DNA from 2 places in the Priestia sp. TRM10 genome. Region 1 is predicted to be linked to the other one. Evidence: riboswitches for the same ligand, from Rfam matches in the RefSeq annotation. Region 1 holds a riboswitch; the other holds the start of a gene.

The links. A riboswitch is a leader RNA that binds a small molecule or an ion and turns the genes downstream of it on or off. The one in region 1 is predicted to bind preQ1.
Region 2: it holds a riboswitch for preQ1, as region 1 does, so the genes downstream of both, queC (7-cyano-7-deazaguanine synthase QueC) here and ACK3CR_RS07725 (QueT transporter family protein) in region 1, are expected to answer to the same signal.

What each region holds. Positions count from the first base shown of each region.
Region 1 covers NZ_JBJZOT010000009.1:157,501-164,898, forward strand. Annotated here, with positions in the region: gene ACK3CR_RS07690 (histidinol-phosphatase HisJ family protein) at 1-341, shown strand, start outside; gene ACK3CR_RS07695 (alpha/beta hydrolase) at 392-1,318, opposite strand; gene ACK3CR_RS07700 (YbhB/YbcL family Raf kinase inhibitor-like protein) at 1,444-1,956, opposite strand; gene ACK3CR_RS07705 (hypothetical protein) at 2,210-2,386, opposite strand; gene ACK3CR_RS07710 (hypothetical protein) at 2,643-2,948, shown strand; gene ACK3CR_RS07715 (superoxide dismutase) at 3,012-3,974, shown strand; gene ACK3CR_RS07720 (hypothetical protein) at 4,399-5,082, shown strand; PreQ1 riboswitch class I at 5,184-5,228, shown strand; gene ACK3CR_RS07725 (QueT transporter family protein) at 5,237-5,725, shown strand; gene ACK3CR_RS07730 (hypothetical protein) at 5,859-6,086, shown strand; gene ACK3CR_RS07735 (C1q-like domain-containing protein) at 6,269-6,691, opposite strand; gene ACK3CR_RS07740 (hypothetical protein) at 6,940-7,173, opposite strand.
Region 2 covers NZ_JBJZOT010000013.1:96,669-104,066, reverse strand. Annotated here, with positions in the region: gene ACK3CR_RS11805 (EcsC family protein) at 1-373, opposite strand, end outside; gene ACK3CR_RS11800 (YkvS family protein) at 658-843, shown strand; gene ACK3CR_RS11795 (NAD-dependent epimerase/dehydratase family protein) at 1,090-1,788, opposite strand; gene queF (preQ(1) synthase) at 1,862-2,359, opposite strand; gene queE (7-carboxy-7-deazaguanine synthase QueE) at 2,455-3,186, opposite strand; gene queD (6-carboxytetrahydropterin synthase QueD) at 3,176-3,619, opposite strand; gene queC (7-cyano-7-deazaguanine synthase QueC) at 3,585-4,277, opposite strand; PreQ1 riboswitch class I at 4,432-4,475, opposite strand; gene ACK3CR_RS11770 (DUF6254 family protein) at 4,598-4,735, opposite strand; gene ACK3CR_RS11765 (YkvA family protein) at 4,927-5,349, shown strand; gene ACK3CR_RS11760 (alpha/beta hydrolase family protein) at 5,373-6,248, opposite strand; gene nhaC (Na+/H+ antiporter NhaC) at 6,402-7,398, opposite strand, start outside.

The DNA of each region.
Region 1 (7,398 bases):
TTGATCTTATTAAGCGCTATTCAAAAGAACCGTTTAGTAAGGACGACTTCGAAAAATTCGAGCCTCTTATAAGGAAGATACTTTCTAAAGCCATTGAACGAGGTATTGGAATTGAAATTAATACTTCAACAGTAGAAGCATTACAAGAACCAATGCCTTCACACTATATTTTGTCTTTATATAGAGAGCTCGGCGGACGCATTTTAACCATTGGTTCGGATTCTCACTATTCAGAGCATATTGGTCGAGGCATTAAAGAAGCGTATGCTCTTGCCAAAGAGTGTGGATTTACAGAAGTGAGTGTTTTTGAAAACCGACGTGCAACATTTGTTTCTATTTAAAAAAGCAGGCTTTCCTTGGCGGAAGCCTGCTTTTTTATAAATCATTTTCTTTAAAACGCTTCTTTTAAAGATTCTGCTCCTTCTTTCAACGCTTCTCTTGCTTCTGGAACAAATTCAATAAAGTTGGCAAAGCCGTGGATTAAATCATCATAATTTTTATAAAAAACAGGAACTTCGTTTTCTCTTAGCTTTTCTGCGTAAAGCGCGCCAGAATCACGAAGCGGATCATATTGAGCAGTAAGGATTGTTGCCGGAGGAAGGTTTGCTAAATCTTCTGCAAGTACAGGGGATGCATACGGATGCTTCCAATCTTCTTGTTTATTTACATAATGTTCTCCAAACCATTCCATGAGCTCACGGGTGAGAAAATAACCTTCGCTGTTTTCTTTCATGGAGGGAAGCTCATAATCACGACCTGTTGATGGATACAGTAAAAACTGATGAATAATGCTTGGTCCTTCTTTCTCTTTAGCGATAATGCTTGTAACTGCAGCTAAATTTCCTCCTGCGCTGTCACCTCCAACAGCAATTCGATTAGCATCAATATCAAATTCCTCCCCATGATCGCTAATATATACAAGAGCGTCATATGCATCGTGAACACCAGCAGGAAATTTATGTTCAGGGGCTAATCGGTAGTCTACCGAAATGACCGTACATTGCGCCATATTTACAATTGCTCTGCACACGCCATCATGACTATCAATATTTCCTAACACCCAACCTCCCCCATGGTAGTAAACAAGAGCAGGGAACTTTCCATTGCCTTCTGGCTTGTAGACTCTCACTCGAATATCTCGATCTTTTAATGGAATCATCTTATCTTCTACTGCTCCTACTCGTTCAACAGTTGTCGGAGCTTGTTTCATTTGTTCTTGAAGCGCTCTATATTCTTTAGGAGTAATCGTTTTCAAATCTAGTTTTGGCATACTATTCAGCTGATCAAGCATCATTTTAACTTTAGGATTTAAAGACAACCAAAAAACCACCTTTCTTACATCATTTGCTACCTTTAGTATACCCCTCTTTTATAGATAGTTCAGCTTTAAAGCTTATCTCGATAGGCTAAAAAGAGCTATCAGTCTCGATAGCTCTTTTTCTTCTATGCTCGTCCAACAACTGCGATTGTTTTTTCTTCGATTACATGACCTTCAATTGCTCTATAAAATTCATTAAGATAATAGCCGTCTTTTAAATCAAGCTCTGTGTCTAGCGCATATACAACAAGTGTATAGTCATGATCTTTATCAGGAGGTGTTGGGCCCCCGTACTGTTGGGTAATTTTTGAATCTTTATGGCCGGCTACTGGAGAAGCATAGCTTGTGTTCCCTTGAACAAATGGAAACGGCTTTTCATCACTCGCATTTTCCGGAAGCTCTTTGACCTCTGCTGGAATATTCGCTACAAGCCAATGAATCCATGCGAAATTACAAACTGGTACTGAATCATAATCAATAAGAGTCAACGCTAAACTTTTAGCATTTTCAGGCACATTTTCAAATGAAATTGGGAAAGAAACGTATGGAACACCATCTCTTAAATATTCTTCTGAAGCTTGCTTTCCATACTTGTCTGCTAAAGAGCCATTTTCCGTCGCTACGTGAACTTTCATCATAAATCATCCCTCATCTCTATTTAATACCCAATTTTGGATATATCTATGATAACTTATCTTTATAAATTTGCGCAATTTTTAGATACTTTTATTTTACTTTGTTAGTTTATATGTAATGTAGTATCCTTACTCTCTTCAAGCTGTCCAACATATAATCTGACAAATTTATAGTTTGTATTTTCGTCTACATTGCTTATATCTGCCTCTCCCTCTTGCAGTTTGTAAGCATTCCAGACCAAGGACCTGTTATTATTTACTGCTCTGAAGCTTCTAATATTCCATCATAAGGGAGCGTTCCGTACTTCGTTATAACCCTATTATCCTTTAAATAAAATGTCACCTTATCAAAGGCAGTTGTTTCACTCGCTTTTAATGTTAACTTATCTTTATCCCTTGTAACCTTAACACTTGTATTTTTTCCTTTTACCATTTTCATATTGCTCTGTGAATCTAGTCATATTTTATACTCATCTTCTAAAACCCTTCACAACTATAGGTTAACAAAAAACTCTCTAAATAAGGAAAAAGAATTAATCCAAACTAGTTCTTTAGTCTCTAAATTTAGAAACTAAAAGAGAATCCATGTTCAACTGTTTTTCTTCTTTACTTTTTTACTATAATAGAGAGAAAGAGAGAAATATGGTATTCTACTTTTATTCTCTCACTTTAAAAAGGAGTTTTTTAACATGAATTCAAAAGAGATGGAACAAAAAATTATTCAAAATTATCAAAAAGACGAAGAAATGATGATTCTTGTTTTTGCACAATGGTGCGTTAACCATGATTTAGATCCTTTTGAGCTATATATACGCGCATACCCTAACCAAAAGGAGAATGCTGCATTAAAACACGCGCTTTCTCTTACTGTACCAAAGGATGAAGCAGGTGAAGTTGGGGATAGCACGCTTTTAGGTGTTTTATCCCTATTTGGAAATGATGATTTAGCATTTGTGGTAACTGAAGAAATGAAAAAAATGAAAGAGAAAAACTAATGAACCTTTTTTTCCTCCTCTACATATAGTGACCACAACGATGTAGAAGGAGGCTTATGTACTATGGATAATGAGACAAAGGACTATAAAACATACTTAGAAGACTGGGCTAACGATTTATACAGCCATTGGGACTCTCTTTCCTCTCACCGAAAAAATGAAGAAGAATGGCACCAAAAGTGGAAGGAATTTGCTCATCTTTTAGAAGAAAATCATGATCAAGATATGCCATATGCTTGTTTTGAACGAGCAAAAGAGCTTTACCTTTTGTGGGAAAACGCCTATGAAGAGAAAGAGCGAGATGAAGAAATTCATCACGATGAAGAGAACCACCATGATGAAGAGGGTCACCGTGACGAAGCAAATCATCATGATGAAGAGTCTCGCCCTGCTTTTAATCCTGTACCGATTGGAGGACATACTTTACCTCCTTTACCATATCCGTATGAAGCACTTGAACCTTATATTGACCGCGAAACAATGAGGCTTCATCATGACAAACATCATCAAACATATGTTGATGGGTTGAACAAAGCAGAGAAAGAAATGAAAAAAGCGAGAAGCAGTGGAGATTTTACGCTTATTGCCCATTGGGAACGAGAAGCCGCTTTTCACGGTGCTGGACATTATCTTCATACGCTGTTTTGGAATGTAATGAGCCCAAATGGTGGAGGAAAACCAAGAGGTGAAATACGAAAAGCGATTGATAGCACGTTTGGAGGATTTGAACGATTTAAACAACAGTTTACAGAAGCCGCAAACAAAGTAGAAGGATCTGGGTGGGGTATTTTAGTATGGGCTCCCCGTGCTCATCGTGTGGAGATTTTACAAGCTGAAAAACACCAAAACTTAAGTCAATACGATGTTATCCCCCTTCTAGCTCTTGATGTATGGGAGCATTCTTATTATTTGAAATATCAAAATGACCGCAAGAAGTATATTGAGAACTGGTGGAATGTTGTCAATTGGGCACATGTTGAAGAACGTTATCGTGAAGCAACGAAAGTGAAATGGAAGCCATTTTAATATAATATAAATATCGCTCTTTTTTAGTTGTGGAACACCTTGCCTTGGGGTATAATGAGACTATCTCTTACAATGGAAATGTGAACAACAGATTCATTCCTCATAAAAAGGAGCGATATGTTTATGAATATTACGATTTATTATGGAAGTCACGATGATAAAACATTACATACAATGGACTGTTTTGTAGAAGATGAAACAGATGAAGAAGGTTCAAACCTTGCATAATCAAAGCATTGATGATACTGATCAATGCTTTTTTTGTTTCCTTTTTTATTATACTGGATGAAAAATAAGAGAAAATCTTCCTTCTCTCTCAATTTTTCCTCTTCTTTTTCTTTACTTTTAGAGAAAAGTGCTGTAGTATAGGGTTATAGAACATCTGTTCGTGTTACTAATGCAAGGAGCTGAGCTTATGGCAAGAATGACAAAACATAGTCGTAGAAAAACCTCTTCCCCTACTCTTTCAAATACTGGTTTCATTGGGGCAACGTTCACAGACTTAGATGATTTAACGAAATACGAATACTACTTCTCTCGTAAAAAGCTACAAATTACACATCACGTGCTTGATGGGCTATTGCAAGGAAGCAGCATTTTATTTTCGCAGCACGGTATTCCTGCGCACATCTCCTGCATCTATTTACCAAAGCAAAAGAAAATTGGTCTTGTTTTATCTAAGACACCCTTCCGCCGTAAAGAAGGAAAAAGTTATTTTATTAACTACCTACGTGAAGTTGGACATTTAAATGAAGATGAAAAAATAAAAGAACATGAAATTTTTAATACAGGCTTTATTGGCGTCATCTTTGCAGATCTCTCTAAAGTCGAACGTTTTACATTTCAATTTGAGTTAGAACTTCTGTCTCAATTTTTAAAAGGTTTAATCATTCCTGCAAAAGAGCTTTTCCTTCGTCATAACATTCAAGCTTATATCTCTTCTGTTGAACTTACTCATGAAGGGAAAATTGGTTTCGTTCTTTCAAAGAAACCATATGATGAAAGAAAGGAAGCAGACCTTTATTTCATTGAATACTTAAAAGAACGTGGATTATATGAAGAGGAAGAAGAATTTATCCCTATACATAGTGAAAAGACTCTTTTTTAAAAAAGAGTCTTTTTTGTAGGACTAGCCAGAATGTTTTTATTTTTTCTCTTTCCTTATCTCTTTATTGACGAAACGTGCGCCCTCTTGTATTATTTTTTAGTATTATCGTGGTTCGTAACCCTCCCACGCTAAAAAACTAAGGAGAAATAGATTGATGAATATTAGAATAATGAGTATTAACGCCCTTGTAGCGGCTTTATATATCGCCGTATCTCTTTTAATTCAACCATTTGGCTTTACGAACATTCAGTTTAGACTTTCTGAGATGTTTAATCATCTTGTTGTATTTAACAAGAAGTTTGTTTTTGGCATCGTTATTGGAGTTTTCTTAACGAATTTACTATTCTCACCGCTTGGAGCATATGATCTTATATTTGGCGTCCTTCAATCTCTTATAGCTCTACTTGTTACAATTGGAGTAGGCCGCTATATAAAGAACTTATGGGCTCGTATGATGGTGAATACAGCTATTTTTACAGTAACAATGTTTATTATCGCCTTTGAGCTACACTTAGCATTAGGACTTCCCTTCCTTTTCACATGGCTTACAACAGCTGTTGGTGAATTCGTTGTAATGTTTATCGGTGCTTTTATCATGATGGCTTTGAATAAAAAAATATCTTTCAAAACGCTCTTGAATTAAAAGAGAAAAGGCAAAAGGCTTCCTTATGACAGGAAGCTTTTTTATTATGAGAACCATTATATAAAGTCCTCACAAGATTAATTAATGCGCATAAACTAGGATTGTGATATTTAACTATATTTGAAAGGATGTAATGACTGTGTATCCTCTTTATACTACCTCACATCAGCTCAAACAAGAAACTTTATTAAAGGTTAATCCATGGGTACAATATGGTTTAAATGAAGCTCAAAAAACATCTATCCCTCATGCAATGATGGAAATAGCAGCTATTACTTATCTGATGGGTAAAGGATATGATCCACGAACAGCCCATCAAATTGTCGAGTCATGGGAAATTAATGAAACGTTTTATCTGTAATAAGTGAACAGATAAATGATTATGTTAAAAATCCTGTTCAATTCAACAGGATTTTTGTTTCCTATAAATTTCATTATATGGATTATAAATACACAAAAAGAGCAAAAAAACGACTTTTTTAAAGAAAAGGTCGTTTTTCTTATCGACAGATTAAATATTAGAGGTTAGATGCCTAATCTTATTTATGTTGCTGGGGAAGAAACTCTAACTGCTGCAAAGTGTGTACTTGGACTTGCTTGGATTGCACCAGCGGCAGTACTTCTCATTGCTACCTGTACCTGATCTCCAGCATTTAACTGAAGCATCTCAGTAGTCGTTAGGATTGCCGGGATATTACCTGTAAAAGTTTCACTATTTCTTCCCTCAATTACATCGCTATTTATCAGGAAAACCATTTCTAAGGTAAACTCACCAATAGTATTCGGTTGAAACTCAACAGATGCAGTGAGCGAATATACACCATCCGTTTGTGGAATAAATGTAGATGTATTTGGATTATATTCATTCGCTAAATCAAATTGTTCATTTTGAAAAAGAACTTGGCTAGCAGCGTTTGCGGGAAGAAATTGATTAGCAGTATTATTGATAGCTCTGAATGCTGACAATATTACGCTGCCACTTTTATGATTGGGGTACCAGACTTGAGATTTCTTATAAGGATAATGCGTACTTATTTTAATCACTCCTTTTTAAATAAAAAAAGATTTTGAGACTCTTCAATAGAAAGAAGAAGCTGACAACCAAAAGTTCACTTTCACAATTTTTGGGGTCAGCTTCTTTTTATCCATACTGAGAGATGATTCAAAGCATAATCCATTTAACAATATGAAAAGGTATAAATATTTTCATATTATTAATATTTTTTCTTGCGGTCGCAATCATGATCTTCTTTGAAGTAAAGATATCCTTTTAGAACAAATTTCTTTTTCTCATCTTTATCATCATGTTTACAATCATCTTTATCTTCGTATTTACGACGATCCTCTTGCTCTTCACAATAACATTTTACTTTTTTAAATTTATCATGTTTGTCATGTTTATCATAACAAGAGTCTTTTTTATCATAATCATATTCAAATTCATACATAGACGTGTTCACCTCCTCACATCTTATATGTAATATCATATGAAATTGTTAGAGCAAAGATTGGATGAATATTACACGTCAAAAACCTGTTTTGGCCTAAAAATATAAACTTACTCTTTAAAAAAGGGTTGAATGATCAAAATTATCTTAATAGAGGGTTTTATCTATTTATTTCTAATAAGGCCATTTCAACTAATAGGAAAGATATCGAAAGGAATAATAGGT
Region 2 (7,398 bases), on a different contig from region 1:
AACCTGTTGTTGCTCCTTGCACTGTCGCCATATTCCCTCTGTTTTTTTGAATGCTTTCACTTACAGCATTCATTACAGCTACAGGAACTTTGTCTATGTCTTCTATTGTTTCTGGATTAATTCCATTATTTTGCTCACGCAAACGTTTTAGTACGCCTTTTTCACTTGTTAAATACTTTCCTCCACTTTGAACAAAACTTCCTAGCTCATCTAGTAAAGAACCAATTTTCTTTTGAATAAAAGCAGGCGTTAATTTATCTATAATTTTAAAAGGAATACGGCTGAAACGTTCCCAAAACCATAAGCCCTTTTGATCTTTTTCCCATTTTTCAATTTCTTTTAACATCTCTTGAAGTGTTTCTCTATTTTCCATCCGCTCTCTCCTTACTTTTAAAAACGTTATCTTTCATCATAATACGTTTAAAACAGAGATAAAGTTTCAACTTAAATAGGGCTTCTTTCCCTTTTTCATCTTAACCAAAACTATACCCCAAATTACTCACAATGTCAGTTCAAATGTGCTATTTTTATAAAAATGTCTTTACGGAATTTGTTTTTTAAGGCAAAATATTTAAAAAAGTAATTTTCAAAAAAATGAAACTTTTTTAACCAGTAATCGTTAATGTTATTAAAACGCTTTTGTAAAGGGGAGAGAGCATGAAGATTGCGGAGATTGGAAACGTTATTCAATTTAAGGATGGATTGAAAGGAATTGTAGAAAAAGTAAACGAAAACTCTGTTATCGTTGATCTTACGTACATGAGCAACTTTCGAGAATTAGATTTAGAACATAAAACCGTTGTGAACCATAAAAACTATCAAATTATTGCAGAAACCCTATAGATGAAAAAAACGCGGTAGAGTCTCTACCGCGTTTTTTTACTGTTTTTATCTATAACCTGTTTCTTTTGCTCTTTTGTTAAAATGCCGATTTTATAAAATAAATAAGCGTATTTCTGAACTTTATTCACCGTATTTCGCTCCTTTTTACTCTATTATATGGCAGTGGCAAAAAAAGTTTCCTTAACGCAATAATAAACCAAGCTCTTTTCAAAAAGCAAGAAAAAAAGCTAGAGCTTTTGCTCTAGCTTACATATGTTGTACAGATTGTTGGTTCACTACTTCATTACAATTACCATTAAAAATTTCATCACTTTCGTGAACATGAACCCCATTTTGTTCAACTAATGCTGCTGCAACCATTGCTTTTGCAACATTTTCACATTTAATTGGTTTGTATTTACGATATTTTCCTACAAAAGCAAACGAGAATAGTCTCATTAAACTAAAGATTGCTTTCTCATATAATCCTATCCGCTCTCTTTTTCCGATCAGAACCGATGGACGGAAAAAATGGGTTGATCGAATATAAAGCTGACAAATATCTTCCTCTGCCTGCCCTTTTACTTTAATGTAGAAAAAAGGTGAGCGCAGATTAGCACCTATTGAGGTTACTGCTAAAAAGCTTCGGGCCTTTTGACTTTCTGCACATTTTGCTGCAGCAAGAGGGTACTCATAATCCTCTTTTAAAAACTGTGCTTTTGTCCCCGATTGTTTCATCGTTGATCCAATACAGCAAAAAACATGGTCAACTTCAAATTCCTTCTCATACTCTTTTAAGTCATCAAAACTCGTGCGGATTTGACGAAGTTTTTCATGTTGAATAGGTAATGTTTTTTGTACAAATACCGTTACTTTTTCATACAGCTTGTTGTCTAATAAAAGGTGCAAAAGCTCTTTTCCAATAAGACCCTCAGCGCCAAGCAACACTGCTGAACGTTGTTCCACTGCTCTCACCTTCTTATACCATTTTTCCTTAGAGAATACTTAAGTGACACTTATGAAAAGTGTCACTTATACGTTAACGGTTATCAATTTTCTCTGGATAAAGATCATGATTCATTAGACGATGTTCGGCAATACGTTCGTATTTTGTCCCTGGTTTTCCATAGTTTACATACGGGTCAATTGAAATACCACCACGTGGTGTAAATTTCCCCCATACTTCAATGTAACGTGGATCCATAAGCTCGATTAAATCGTTCATAATGATATTCATGCAGTCTTCATGAAAATCCCCATGATTTCTGAAACTAAATAAATACAGTTTTAATGATTTACTTTCAACCATCTTTTGATCTGGAATATAGCTAATATAAATTGTAGCAAAATCTGGTTGATTTGTTTTAGGACAAAGACTTGTAAACTCAGGACAGTTAAACTTTACAAAATAATCGCGATTTGGATGTTTGTTATCAAACGATTCCAGCACTTCTGGAGAATAGTGAAAAGTATATTCTGTTCCCTGATTTCCTAGTAATGTTACACCTTTAAGTTCTTCATTTTTACGACCAGTCAATTGTCGTTCCCCACTTTCTACGCTAGTCATTCTAACAGCGTTTTTCATTTTTGTGAATAGTTCTGTGCATATTTTTTATTAAAATTTTTTTCCTTTTATACGCCGCGCTTGTTTCCCCATACAAGAGTATGAAGCTGAGGCAAAACACGGGCATGATTCATTTTTTTAGATTCCACAGCTTTATCAATAAGCCACTCATACTTTACGAGGAGATTGTTCAGTAAGTCCTCATCATTTGCTGTTGTCACATCATCGTTTCCAACCTGCAAATAAAAAGAAACGTCGGGATAGCGACTGTGAATAGCTTCTGCAAATTCAAAGTCTTCATCATTAAAAACAACCACTTTCAAACTTACATGGTTGAGACGTTCTCCTTGTTTAAGTCGCTCCATCACTTCATCAAGAACTTTCAAGTTTGGTTTCATCTTAGAACTTGGAGGTTTTGGAGAGATTGTTAGATCATTGATTTTCAAAAACCAGTCTTGATAGCGACTTCCTTGTGTTTCAAGACCTGTTTCAATTCCTTTTTGCGAAAGAAGGTCAATAAGTTCATCTAAATGTTTTAAGAGCGCTGGATTCCCTCCAGAGATTGTTACATGATTAAAGTGCTCTCCACCTATGTCAAACAACTTCTGTAAAATTTCTGAAGCCTCCATCATTTTAATATCTTCTTTTGCAGAACCGTCCCATGTAAAAGAGGAATCGCACCAAGCGCAGGAGTAATCACAACCTGCTGTACGAACAAACATAGTCTTACGCCCAACGACCATTCCTTCCCCTTGAATGGTTGGACCGAATATTTCTAATACAGGAATTTTATGACTCACTTTTCTTCCCTCTTTTCGGACGATACACAACATAACTTGTTGGCGTTTCTCGCAAGAAGACTTGCAAACAAACTGGTTTGTTTTCTAATGTATCTAAATACTTTTGAATGCGCTCGTAAATTGTACGTGCAACAACCTCTGTTGTCGGAAAGAAGTTAGGATCACGGTCATCAAATGCTTCATGATCATTTAACAACGTATGATCAAACTCTTTTGCCACAAGTTTTTTCAAACTTTGAAAATTTACTAAAAATCCCGTTTCATCAAGTTCGTCACCTGCAATAGTTACGTTAGCAAAGTACGTGTGACCGTGCATATTTTGACATGCTCCTGCACTTTCATGAGGAACAAAGTGAGCTGATGCAAAATGCATATCTTTGTTTAGTTCATAGCTAAAATCATGAGCGACGCTCGGATAAATTTGCTGTAGCATTTTTCTCCTCCTCTTTCTCAGCCAAGTATTGATTAAGCCCATTTTTTCTTAGTTTACATGCTGGGCACTCTCCACAGCCATCAGCTTTGATGCCGTTGTAACATGTAAGCGTGTTATAGCGAATATAATCAAGAGCACCAAGCTCATCAGCTAATTTCCACGTATCTTTTTTATCAATCCACATTAGTGGCGTATGAATTACAAAGTTATGGTCCATTGATAAGTTAAGCGTAACATTTAATGATTTAACAAAAATATCTCGGCAATCTGGGTATCCCGAGAAGTCTGTTTCACAAACTCCTGTTACAAGATGGCGCGCGCCCTTTTGCTTTGCCATAATCGAGGCAAATGATAAGAAGAGCAAGTTTCGGCCGTCCACAAACGTTGTTGGAAGCTCTCCTTCCTTCTCCTCTATTTCAATATCAGATCGCGTAAGAGCATTTGGAGCAAGCTGATTTAATAAAGACATATCAAGCACTGTATTTTCTACGCCAAGGTCTTTTGCAATTTCTTCTGCAACTTCTATTTCTTTATTGTGTCTTTGTCCATAATGAAACGTCACCGTCTCAACTTCTGCAAAGTTTTCAAGTGCCCAAAATAGGCATGTTGTGCTATCTTGTCCACCGCTAAATACAACAACCGCTTTCTCATTTTTCAACACGAACAACTCCTTAACAAACTTAATTTATGCACAAAAAAAGCGAACTTTTAAAAAGTTCGCTTCACTTATCATTGTAAAAAAATACCTAAATATAACTAGAGCAACCGAAAAAAGACCATAGCTTTCCCCTGTTCAAAAAGCGGAGCTATCGTGTTGCTTAGTTTTTTATCGAGGGAGTTTGCGAACCTCTCCCATGCAAGCGCATGGATTTTCAATATATTTTTCTATCCTACTATAGCATATCTTTTTTACTGAGGACAGGTTTTTATTTATATACCATCAAAAAAGCTAACAAATGTGTTAGCTTTTTTACAATACTATTGTTTTTCCTTTTTGTTTGGATAAGGACTTGTTTCTGAAGCGAGCTCTTCAAACGTTTTCACTTTCCCATGTGGCTGTTGAGTTTGCTTTCGGACATTCCATTGACGCTCTTGTTCATGCTTTGACTTTGTCAAAATTCTCATTCCTTTCTCTATCCATTCCTTTATTAGACTACACTTTTCCTCGTATTTTATCCGCTTCCTTTTTATATAATAAGGAAGATTTCCTGCAAAAAAAGGTTTGAAGGAAACTCATAGTGTAAAATAGTAAAGAAAAGGATTTTTATCCATACATGCAATTTACTTACGGCAGAGAAGGTGAAATTATGGGAATCGGCAAAAGAATGTTAACACGCTATATGTCAAAAGCTATTCCATTTGTTAAAAATAAAAAGCGTAGCGCGTCTCTTTTAACAGGAGTTGTTCGCAAAGTTAAAAAACGTTCTTTCAAACAAAGCAAAGAAGAGCTTACATGGCTTATCAATATGTTTAGAGACTGGATTAAAGGAGACTATCCTAATATCCCTAAACGCACATTGCTCACTGTAGCAGGCACTCTTCTTTATGTTCTGTCTCCTATTGACCTTGTTCCAGATTTTTTATTTCTAATTGGTGTCTTAGATGATTTTGCTGTCATCAGCTTTGCAATGAAACAAATTGAAAAAGATATTAATCAATACAAAGCCTGGTTTCAAAGTCAAAAGCGACCTCTTGAGCTACCGGAAGATACTCTTTCTTCTACAAAATAAAAATAAGCTACTGTAAAAGTAGCTTATTTTTTTAGATGAGCTTGAAACCAGTTTTGAATCTCTGCATCTGTTTCTCTTTCATATTGACTTAATGGATGATCTCCATTTGGATAAATAACAAGTTTCACTTCCTTGCTCTTGTCTTGTAACTTCTTCACAAGCTTCTCTGCTTGTGTATAGTGAACAAGCTTGTCATTTGTTCCATGCAAAAGCAACAGTGGAGAATTCACTTTGTCAGGCCAATATACAACAGAGCGAGATCTATAAGCGTCTTTGCTTTCTTGTGGTGGACCAACAATTTGATTTAATACTTCTTTCATTTTAGGACCGCGCTGATCATAAAACTGAAACATATCTGTAATGCCTGATTTAACAACGACTGCATCAAACTTTATATTATTTTTCATTAAAAGATATGTCATCATACCGCCTCTTGAATATCCAAGCGCAACTTTGTGACTTTCATCCGTATATGGAAGACTTTCAGCATAATTTAAAAGATTTATAACATCATGAATATCTTGTCCTCCGTACGTTTCGGTTCCTTCACTTCCACCGTTGCCACGATATTGACTTGCAATTACAACATATCCTCTATTTGCCCATGAGGCGAGGTAAGCTAACCTTTCCTCATTAATTTGGCTATAATGGCCATGACCTCCTCTATTATATACAAGAATAGGCCAATTTCCTTCCGTTCCTTTTGGTTTTAGCAAATATCCTTTTATTTTTAGCTCATCGCTAGGATATGTTAGTTCATACGTATCAACGCTATTTTGATATGAAGAGGAAACGTGAATTTTACGTTGAATATCATTGCTTCCCTCTCCTCTTGTTCCAACAAAAAGCAAAAAGCTACAGATGACAACTCCTACAAGTAGTAGGATTGCTTTTTTCATGTTCTTCTCTCCTATGCTCAAAATGGTGTTTATAGTATGTGCTTAACAATGATGAATTTATAGTTGGTAATAAAGTGAAACTTTTTTACAAAGATTGGTTCTTATGAATCTTTTCAGTAAGAAAAAGGATTTAATATAGTTCTAATTTCTTTCTTATGAAGATTTTTTAGCTACTCCAATCCCTGTATAAGCAAATATAATTGAAAATAATGGACAGAACAATAGGAAAAAAGCCCACGGAACATACGTTTGCACAGAGACGCCTAGTACCTGTGAAATAAATGCACCACTTACTCCCCACGGAATAAGTGGATTTACAAGTGTTCCTGCATCTTCTAATGTACGAGCTAAGTTTTTATTTTCTAATCCGTACCTATTATATAAAGGTTTGAAAGTTTGACCTGGAAGTAAGACTGATAAGTATTGTTCTCCTGTAATAAGGTTAACACCGATACTAGCTAGAGCTGTTGAAAAAATAACGTCTCCGCTTCGCTTTATTAATGAAATAATTCCTTCAAGGAAGGCTGTAATAACACCAACAGTCTTCATCAATCCCCCAAGCGATAAAGCAATCATAACGAGAGACACAGAGCTCATCATTGATTGAAGACCGCCTCTATTTACAATACCGTCTACAATTTTATTACCTGAATCAATGCTTACACCCTCTTGCAATGCTAGCAATACTTCTCCTATTGCAAACTGAGGTTGAACAAGAACAGTTGTGATAAAAGCTGTTAAAATACCAATAATGAGAGTTGGAACAACATCTTTTCTTCTAATAGATAAGAAGAGAACAATAAGGGGAGAAATTAATGTTAACAAGCTTAACGTAAATTCATTTGATAAAACCTCTTTAACAACTGCAATTTGCTCGTAATCAAGATTGTCTGCAGCATTTCTTTGAAGCCCTAAGACTAAAAAGAGAACAGAGCTTAATAATAAACTTGGCACCGTCGTCCACATCATATGACGAATATGTGTGAACATATCGACTTCTACAATCCCTGCTGCAAAATTGGTTGTGTCTGAAAGAGGAGACATTTTATCCCCAAATGCAGCTCCTGAAATAATAGCTCCAGCAGCAAGGGCAGGATCGACGCCCATTACAGAGGAAACACCCATAAGTGCTACTCCAACAGTACTAACT